2 linked regions of the Bosea sp. 685 genome follow. The protein of the gene in region 2 interacts with the protein of the main gene of each other region in a pairwise test. Links are inferred from orthologs where the notes say so. Each region holds a gene or a part of one and is shown on either strand. Other genes may lie near its edges.

Region 1 (5,393 bases), 3.6 Mb from region 2 along the record:
CGGCGGCCCGGCGATCGTGACGACGCTCGCCGACCAGACCCGCGCCGAGGCTCCAGCCATCGCCGCCGCCTACGCGATCGCGCGCGATTCCTTCGATCTGATCGCGCTCAACGCAGCAATCGACGCGCTCGACGCGAAAATACCGGGCAAGACCCAGCTCGGGCTCTACGCCGCCGCGCAGGAGCTGGTGAGCGACCGGATGAGCTGGTTCCTGCGCCGTGGCGTGGCCAAGCCGGGCGCGATCGAGCAGACGGTGGCGCGCTATGCCAGGGGCGTGACCGCGCTCGCGGCCGAACTCGAGACCCTGCTGCCGGAGGCCGCCGCCCAGGCCCGCATCGCCCGGATCGCGGTGCTGACCTCGGAAGGCGTGCCCGAGGTGCTCGCCGCCCGGATCGCCAGCCTGCCGGCGCTCGCCCAGGCGACCGACATCGTCGATATCGCGGAGCGCACCGGACGCGACATCACCGAGGTGGCGCGGATTCATTTCGGAGTCGATTCGGTCTTCGGCCTGTCGAATCTGGAAGGCGCCGCCGCCGCCGTGCCCGCGACCGACGATTACGAACGTCTCGCCCGCGAGCGCGCCGTCGAGACCCTGGTCGACGCCCATGCCGGCCTGACCCAGGAGATCGCGGGCGCGGCAAACGGCGCCGGCACTCTCGACGCCTGGCTCGGCACGCGCGGCGCGGATGCCGAGCGCACCCGCAGCACGGTCTCGGCCATTGCCATGTCGGGCCTCTCCCTGCCAAAGCTGATGGTCGCGGCCGGCATGCTCGCCGACCTGCCCAACAAGCACAGTTGAACGAGACCCGCATGACCGAGACCGGACCGGAACCGACCGCGACCCGCATCGACCCGAAGCTGCTTGAGATCCTGGTTTGCCCGGTGACCAAGACGACGCTCGAATATGATGCGGCCAAGCAGGAGCTGATCAGCCGCGCCGCCAAGCTCGCCTACCCGATCCGCGACGGCATCCCGATCATGCTGCCGGAAGAGGCAAGGCAATTGGAGGGGTAGTGCTAGAGCGTTTTCGAGCGAAGCGGATACCGGTTCGCGTGAAGAAAACGCGTTAAAACAAAGAGCTAGAGCATTTCCGCGATTCGGAGAAACGCGGAAATGCTCTAGTAGCACCAGTGCGTCATTCTCGGGCTTGACCCGAGAATCTCGAGTCAAAAGAAGCTTCCTTTGGAGTGAGCCTTCTGATCCTGAGATTCTCGGGTCAAGCCCGAGCATGACGCGGTAGTACTGCCCCTTAAAGCGCCTCGCCCCGCAACAGCCGGGGCGTCGCGCCGGCGAGCCCTGCGGCCTCGCGAATGAAGAAGCGCTTCAGTCCCGGCAACCGATCGACCAGGCCCAGGCCGAGATCGCGCGCGAGCCTCACCGGGGTGACGTCGTTCGAGAACAACCGGTTCAGCCCGTCTGTGACCGCACCCATCGCCACCGTGTCGAAGCGGCGGGCACGCTCATAGCCTTCGAGCGCCTCGGCGCTTCCCGGATCGAGCCCGAGCCGGGCCGCGTCGACGATCGCCTCGGCCAGGGCCGCGACATCCTTCAGGCCGAGATTGAGCCCCTGTCCGGCGATCGGGTGGATGACATGGGCGGCGTCGCCGAGCAGGGCCAGCCGCTCCCCGACGAAGCGCCGCGCCACACCGAAGCCAAGCGGATGCGCGCTGATAGCGCTCTCCAGCGCAATCTCGCCGAGTTCCAGCCCAAAACGCCGCTCGATCTCGGCCAAGAGATCGGCCGCGTCGAGCGAGAGCAGCGCCGGCACATTCTCCGCGCCTTCAGTCCAGACGATCGATGAGCGATGGCCGAGCTTGCCGCCATCGCTGAGCGGCAGGATGGCGAAGGGTCCCGACGGCAGGAAATGCTCGACGGCGCGGCCATGATGCGGGCGCTCGTGACCCAGCGTCGCCACGAGCCCGGTTTGTCGATAGGCCCAGCCGACCCAGCCGATACCGGCCTGCTCGCGCAGCTTCGAGCGCGCCCCGTCGGCCGCGACGAGCAAAGCCGCCTGGAGCCGCTCGCCATCAGCGAATCGGAGTTCGACCTCGTCATCCCTGCTCTCGAAACGGCGCACGCCCTCGGGGCGCAGCACCACGCCCGCAGCGCCGCAGGCGTCGAGAAGCGCGCTCAGCAGCGCCGCATTCTCGACCATATGAGCGAAGGGCTGGCCGGGTTCGACCTCGCCATCGAACGTCAGGAAGACCGGGCGCACCAGATCCGGGCTGCGGCTGTCGGTGACGACCATCTCGGTCATCGGCTGGGCGGTCGCCGCGACCTTCGGCCAGATTCCGAGCGCCTCCAGCATGTTCTGCGCCGCGGCGGCGACCGCGTAGGCGCGGCTGTCGGCGCGTGGGGCCAGGCTCAACGACGGATCGGCCAGCACGATCTCGAAGCCTGCGCCAAGCGCCTGCTTCAGCGCCAGCGCCAGCGACAATCCGGCGATCCCGCCGCCCGCGATCACGATCCGGTTGCGGGCCAGGCCCAGTCCAGACGCCATTGGAATCCACTCCTCGCCCGACGGCCCTGCAGAAGGCGCGCCGGCTTGACGACGCGCGATGCGTCGGTGCTGATGCAGCATAGACTGCGATCGCGCCCGCCCGAAGAGCCTTCAGACCATGTCACAGATCAGCGACTCCCTGCTGTCGATCCTCGACCTCGAGCCGCTCGAACGCAATCTGTTCCGGGGTCGCAGCCCCAAGGTCGGCTGGGCGCGCGTCTTCGGCGGGCAGGTGATCGGCCAGGCGCTCTACGCCGCCTGCAAGACGGTGGAGGATCGCCAGCCTCACTCGCTGCACGCCTATTTCCTGCTCCCGGGCGATCCCGAGATCCCGATCGTCTACGAGGTCGACCGTTTGCGCGACGGCCGCTCCTTCACCACGCGGCGCGTGCTGGCGATCCAGAAGGGCGAGGCGATCTTCGCCATGTCGGCCTCCTTCCACGTCGCGGAAGAAGGTTTCGAGCACCAGATGCCGATGCCCGACGTGCCGATGCCCGAGGATCTGCCCGACCGCGAGACCATGAAACGCAGCGTGCTGCCGCATATGCCCGACGCCGTGCGCGCCTATTACCAGCGCGAAAGGCCAATCGAGATCAGGCCGGTCGAATTGGCGCGCTATGCCAGCGGCGGCAAGATGGAGCCGAAATTCAACGTCTGGATCAAGACGATGCAGCCCTTGCCCGACGAACCGGCGATCCACCAGAGCGTGCTCGCCTATGCTTCGGACCTGATGCTGCTCGATTCGAGCCTGATCGCGCATGGCAGAAACGTTTTCGACAAGCAGATCCAGGGCGCCAGCCTCGACCATGCGCTCTGGTTCCACCGGCCCTTCCGCGCCGACGAATGGCTGCTCTATGCCCAGGACAGCCCCTCGACCTCCGGTGCGCGCGGCTTTTCACGCGGCCTCATCTTCAACCGGGACGGCAAGCTGGTCGCCTCGGTTGCACAGGAAGGGCTGATCCGTCCGAGGCCGGACATGGCATGAGCGCTTTCTAAGCATCAGCCCAATAAATCATCATTTGCATATTTCTTGATCAGCGCTGGCGGCCTCATCGCCGGCGTATTCGCTGATTCGCGAATTCAACCCCCGGTGTGACCACGGGGCAGTTGGCACGCGCCTTGAATTGCCGATTCCCGACGTGCGCCGAAACTCTCACAGGTGCGCGAGGCGCAACAAGATCGCCGGGGCTGACTTCCGGGCGGCGTAAACGGGGAAACCCTGCAATGAAGATCGTGATGGCTATCATCAAGCCGTTCAAGCTGGAGGAGGTGCGCGACGGGCTCACCGCCATCGGCGTGCATGGCCTGACCGTGACCGAGGTGAAGGGCTATGGCCGCCAGAAGGGCCACACGGAAATCTACCGTGGTGCCGAATACGCCGTGAGCTTCCTGCCGAAGATCAAGATCGAGGTCGCCGTGTCCGACGAGCTCGTCAGCAAGGTGATCGACGCGATCACCGCCGCCGCCCGCACCGGCCAGATCGGTGACGGCAAGATCTTCGTTTCGTCGATCGAGAAAGCCGTGCGCATCCGCACCGGTGAAACCGACGGCGACGCCCTCTGAGCCAGCGATCCTTCAGGAGTTTCCAACGATGAATTTCAAGACCCTCAGCCGGGCCGGACTTGTCGGGCTGGCGCTCGCGGCGGCCGCTGGCACCGCGCTCGCGCAGGCTCCGGCCACCCCTCCCGCGCCCGTTCCCAACAAGGGCGACGTCGCCTTCATGATGAGCTCGACGATCCTCGTCCTGCTCATGACCATTCCCGGCCTCGCACTGTTCTATGGCGGTCTCGTCCGCAGCAAAAACATGCTCTCCGTGCTGACGCAGGTCTTCGCGATCGTCTGCATCGTCTGCCTGCTCTGGGTGTTCTACGGCTACTCGCTCGCCTTCACCAATGGCGGCAGCCTGAACGATTATGTCGGCGGCTTCTCCAAGGCCTTCCTGAAGGGCATCGATCCGAACTCGACGGCCGCGACCTTCTCCAACGGCGTCGTCATTCCGGAATATGTCTATATCTGCTTCCAGATGACCTTTGCCTGCATCACGCCGGCCCTCATCGTCGGCGCCTTCGCCGAGCGCATGAAGTTCTCGGCGCTGCTGCTCTTCAGCGTGCTCTGGGCCACCTTCATCTATTTCCCGATGGCCCATATGGTCTGGTACTGGGGCGGTCCCGACGTTGTCGGCAACGCTGCCAAGGCGCTGGCTGACGCCGGGGCGGACGGCAAGGTTGCGGCCCAGGCCGCGCTCGACGCCGTCAACGCCGATGCCGGCATGCTCTTCAAATGGGGCGCGCTCGACTTCGCCGGCGGCACCGTCGTGCACATCAATGCCGGCATCGCGGGCTTGGTCGGCTGCCTGCTGCTCGGCAAGCGCATCGGCTATGGCAAGGAGCTGATGGCTCCCCACTCGCTGACCATGACGCTGATCGGCGGCGCCCTGCTCTGGGTCGGCTGGTTCGGCTTCAACGCCGGCTCCAACCTGGAAGCCAACGGCACCGCCGCGCTCGCCATGATCAACACCTTCGTCGCCACGGCGGCGGCGGCAGTCGGCTGGCTCTTCGTGGAATGGGCCGTCAAGGGCAAGCCCTCGATGCTCGGCATGGTCTCGGGCGCCGTTGCCGGCCTCGTCGCGGTCACCCCCGCCGCCGGCTTTGCCGGTCCGATGGGTTCGATCATTCTGGGCCTTGTCGCCGGCGTCGTCTGCTTCGTCTTCTGCTCCACCGTCAAGAACGCGCTGGGCTATGACGACTCGCTCGACGTCTTCGGCATCCACTGCATCGGCGGCATCATCGGCGCCCTGGCGACCGGCATCCTGGTGAATGTCGATCTCGGCGGCGTCGGCATCCCGGACTACTCCTCGAAGCCCGGTGAACTCGCCGTCGGCGCCTATGTGCTG
Region 2 (4,584 bases):
ACGCGCTCGCGCAAGGGCGGCAGGCGGATCGGCACCACGTTGAGCCGGAAGAACAGATCCTCGCGGAACAGCCCCTGCGCGATCGAGATGCGCAAATCCTTGTTGGTCGCGGCCACGATGCGGACATTGGTCTTGATCGGCGTCCGGCCGCCGACGGTGGTGTATTCGCCCTGCTGCAGCACGCGCAGGAGGCGCGTCTGGGCCTCCATCGGCATGTCACCGATCTCGTCGAGGAAGAGCGTTCCGCCCTCGGCCTGCTCAAAGCGGCCCGACGAGCGCGTCAGCGCGCCGGTGAAGGCACCCTTCTCATGGCCGAACAGCTCGGATTCGATCAGGTCCTTCGGGATCGCGGCCATGTTGATCGCCACGAATGGACCGTTCTTGCGCTTGCCGTAATCGTGCAGAGCCCGCGCGACCAGCTCCTTGCCGGTGCCGGACTCGCCGTTGATCATCACGGTGAGATCGATCGGCATCAGCCGGGCAAGCGCGCGGTAGACATCCTGCATCGCCGGCGAGCGGCCGATCAGGGGAATATCGTCAGGCTCGGCCGCATTGGCCCTGCCACCATCGCCGCGTGGCCGCGACAGGGCGCGCCCGACGATGGCGACGAGCTCCTTCAGGTCGAAGGGCTTGGGCAGATACTCATAGGCGCCGCGCTCGGAGGCCTTGATCGCCGTCATGAAGGTATTCTGCGCGCTCATCACGATGATCGGCAGCTCGGGGCGCACCCGCTTGATGCGCGGCAGCAGGTCGAAGGCGTTGCCGTCGGGCATCACCACATCGGTGATGATGAGGTCGCCGAGGCCCTGCGCGGCCCAGGTCCAGAGCGTCGCCGCCTGGCCGGTTGTCCGCACCTCATATCCGGCCCGGGCAAGGGCTTGATTGAGGACGGTGCGGATCGCGGCGTCGTCGTCCGCGACGAGAATGTTACCGGTCGGCATTCACTGTGGTCCTGTAGGCCTTAAACTGTCTGCCGCGCCCGGGGCTGGTGCAGAGGCAGCAGAATTCGAAACGTCGTACGGCGAGGAACGGATTCGCATTCGACGATTCCGCCATGATCGCCGATCACCTTGGCAACGAGTGCAAGTCCAAGGCCACTGCCTTGCGCCTTGGTGGTGACGAAGGGATCGAACAGATGCGGCAGCAGGTCCGAGGGCACGCCCGGCCCGTTGTCGCGGATGCCGATCTCGAGCGGCAGGGCGATCCGGCCCGGCGAGCCGGCGAGCTGCATGCGGATGCCCGGCCGGTAAGCGGTCGTCAGTGTGATCTCGCCATCGATCGATTGCATTCCAATGGCTTCGGCCGCGTTCTTCATCAAGTTCAGCAAGACCTGAACGAGCTGGTCGCGATTGCCGGCCACCGGCGGCAACGACGGATCGTAGACCTCGTTGAAGCGGATGTGGCGCGCAAAGCCCGATTGCGCCAGTCGTTTCACATGGTCGAGCACGTCATGCACATTGACGGCGTCGCGCTCGCTCGGACGCTCGTCGCCGAAGAGCTCGACCCGCTCGACGAGCTTCACGATCCGGTCGGTCTCGTCGCAGATCAACTGTGTCAACATGCGCTCGCTGTCGGGCACCGAGGCCTCGAGCAGCTGCGCTGCGCCGCGAATGCCCGATAGCGGGTTCTTGATCTCATGGGCCAGCATGGCGCCCAGCGCTGTGATCGAACGTGCTGCCCCTCTATGGGTCAGCTGTCTGTCCATTTTTTCAGCAATTGTTCGTTCTTGCAGCATAAGCACGACGGCATCGCTCTGACTGGACAAAGGCGAGGCAAAGACATCGACCACGCGATCGACGCCGAGACGGGGCGAGCCGAGGTCAAGCCGATATTCGCTGACGCTCGCGCCGCGCCGCTGCACCTCCTCCACCAGCGCCAGCACCGGCGAACCGAAAGCGATCAGATCGTCGATGCGCTGCCGCTTCAACACGACGGCGCTGGACTGGAAGAAGTCCTCGGCGGCCGTGTTAGCGTAGAGGATGCCATGACCCTCGCCGATCACGACGACCGGCATGGGCAGCACGTTGAGGGCCTGCATCTCGATCGGATCGAGCAGGAAATCGTCCCTGCCCCGTCCGCCGCCATCGAAAAACGCCATCGCCATACGCAACACCTTTCGGTCAGGCCGCAGCGCGGCTGAGCTCGGGAGAAAACAGTCGCGTCAATGCCCCGAGCACCAGATGCGGATCATCAGAGGTCAGAAGCGCGCGCCGCTGTTCGGGATCGGGCGCGCCGCCGCTCGCCACGGCCTCGTCGGCATAGGCCGCCAGATGCTTGCGGGCATGGCGCACGCCATGGGCGATGCCCAGCAGGCTGAGCAGCCCCTCATAATGGTCGCGCGCGATGGCGAATTTCTGGCCAAGGCCGAGCTGCGGGGACGGCCGCCCGGCAAGCGCAGCGCCAATCTCGCCGACCAGCCATGGTCTGCCGAGCGCGGCGCGGCCGACCATCACGAAATCGGCGCCCGATTGGGCAAGACAGTTGCGCGCATCATCCTCGTCATGGATGTCGCCATTGGCGACGAGCGGAAAATCGCCCTGCTCGCGCACCGCCCGGATCGCGCCCCAATCGGCAACGCCCTTGTAGAATTGCTGCCGGGTCCGGCCATGCACCGTGATCATCGACGCGCCCGACGCGACGGCGCGGCGCGCCAACTCCGGCGCGTTGCGCGAGGCATCATCCCAGCCTAGCCGCATCTTGACGGTGACAGGCACGCTCACGGCCTTCACCGCGGCCTCGACGAGCCCGATCGCATGGTCGAGGTCGCGCATCAGCGCCGAGCCCGCCCAGCCACCCGTGACCTTCTTGGCCGGGCAGCCCATGTTGATATCGACGATCGCCGCGCCATTGGCCTCAGCCAGCCGCGCCGCTTCGCCCAGCCAATGCGGATCGCAGCCGGCGAGCTGGACGACATGGGGCGACACGCCGGCTCCCTCGGCGCGAATGCGCGCCTCCTCGCTACCCCTGACGAACTCGTCGGAGGCGACCATCTCGGAAACGACAAGACCCGCGCCATGGCGCGCCGCGATCCGACGCATCACAATGTCGGTGACGCCCGACATCGGCGCCAGGAAAGCGCGCGACACAGGGGCGACATCCGGCAGGGTCGCTACGTCAGCGCTCGAATTTGAGGCAACTTCCATTATGCATATTTATTGGACATTGCTGCGAGAGCGCAAGAGGTCTCGGAACATATTGCAATGCATCATCGCCGCACCCCTGCCGCATGGGCTTCCCGAGCATCTCGTCTCCGGACTTGGCGATCGCGCGCCGTGCCACTATCACCCAATCCCCTGCTGGACGATTGCCCTGCTGGACCAATGCCCCTGCTGGACCATTGCTCGTGCTCACAGAAACAGAAAGCCGCCGCTCAGCTGTCGCCGCCCTGATCGTCGCCGCAGGGCGCGGGCTGCGCGCAGGCGGAGACCTGCCCAAGCAATATCGCGCCCTCGCGGGCCGGCCAGTTCTTGCGCAGGCCCTGACGCCTTTTTTGGCTGATGCTGCGATCGATCATGTCATGGCCGTCATCGGGCCTGGCGACGATGCACGCTATGCCCACGCCGTCGCCGACCTGCCGGCAGGGAAACTGCTCTCACCGGCGCAAGGCGGCGCAACACGGCAGGATTCCGTGCGCCTGGGCCTGCAAGCGCTTGCCGCCACCGGCTTCGACGGCATCGTGCTGGTCCATGACGCCGCCCGCCCCTTCGTCACCGCCGCGCTCATGCGCCGTGCGGTCGAGGCGCTCCAAAGCGAGATCGCTGCCATCCCCGCTTTGCCGGTGACCGATACGATCAAGCGCCTGGGTAGCGATGGTCGCGTCGCCGAGACACCGCCCCGCGATACGCTTGTCAGCGTGCAGACGCCTCAGGGGTTCCACTTCCAGGCCTTGCTGGCCGCTCACGAAGCCGCTGTCGCCGCCGGCCTGTCTGGCTTCACCGACGATGCGGCTCTGATGGAATGGGCCGGGCATCCTGTGAAAACCTTTCCCGGAGACCCAGCCAACGTGAAGCTCACCCATCCCCAGGACTTTGATCGGGCCCAGGACTTCGATCGCTCCCGGGACTTCGATCGCTCTCAGGACGCGCCTCTTCATGTGCGCGTTGCGACCGGCTATGATGTCCACGCTTTCGGCGATGGCGACCATGTCTGGCTCGGGGGCGTCCGCATCGCTCATGATCGCGGCGTGCTGGCGCATTCCGATGGCGATGTCGCGCTGCATGCCTTGACCGACGCGCTTCTCGGCGCGCTCGCTGAGGGCGATATCGGCACGCATTTCCCGCCCAGCGACCCGCAATGGAAGGGCGCTGCCTCCGCGCAGTTCCTGGCCTTCGCAGCCGGGCGCGTCAGGCAGCGCGGCGGGCGCATTGACTTCCTCGATCTCACCATCGTCTGCGAGGCGCCCAAGGTCGGCCCGCATCGCGAAGCGATCCGCGCCGCAATCGCCGCGGCAGCCGAGATCCGCATCGATCTGGTCGCCATCAAGGCGACCACCTCCGAGCGTATGGGCTTCACGGGGCGCGGCGAAGGCCTGGCCGCCCTGGCGACCGCCACGATCCGCTTGCCGGAACCGGAGTAAAGCCATGT

Evidence for each region.
Region 1: the proteins of RMR04_RS14580 (region 2) and RMR04_RS30875 interact in binary tests that used the Escherichia coli proteins (3 or more experiments, as listed by UniProt). The link is inferred for Bosea sp. 685 from one-to-one orthologs.

Annotation. Positions count from the first base shown.
Region 1 is NZ_CP134779.1:6,348,621-6,354,013, reverse strand. The notes cover bases 2,678-5,393. They hold RMR04_RS30875 (P-II family nitrogen regulator), read left to right. Parts: upstream 2,678-3,724; coding sequence 3,725-4,063; downstream 4,064-5,393. Other genes in these bases: RMR04_RS30870 (ammonium transporter), read left to right, coding at 4,092-5,393; tesB (acyl-CoA thioesterase II), read left to right, coding at 2,678-3,485. In the rest of the region: RMR04_RS30895 (NAD-glutamate dehydrogenase), read left to right, coding at 1-799; RMR04_RS30890 (Trm112 family protein), read left to right, coding at 811-1,014; RMR04_RS30885 (ubiquinone biosynthesis hydroxylase), read right to left, coding at 1,250-2,500; more of tesB, read left to right, coding at 2,619-2,677. UniProt on the Escherichia coli protein: Involved in the regulation of nitrogen metabolism. Regulates the activity of its targets by protein-protein interaction in response to the nitrogen status of the cell.
Region 2 is NZ_CP134779.1:2,783,328-2,787,911, forward strand. The notes cover bases 1-2,783. They hold RMR04_RS14580 (two-component system sensor histidine kinase NtrB), read right to left. Parts: upstream 2,039-2,783; coding sequence 962-2,038; downstream 1-961. Other genes in these bases: ntrC (nitrogen regulation protein NR(I)), read right to left, coding at 1-941; dusB (tRNA dihydrouridine synthase DusB), read right to left, coding at 2,121-2,783. Outside these bases: more of dusB, read right to left, coding at 2,784-3,062; RMR04_RS14590 (bifunctional 2-C-methyl-D-erythritol 4-phosphate cytidylyltransferase/2-C-methyl-D-erythritol 2,4-cyclodiphosphate synthase), read left to right, coding at 3,344-4,576; RMR04_RS14595 (CinA family protein), read left to right, coding at 4,581-4,584.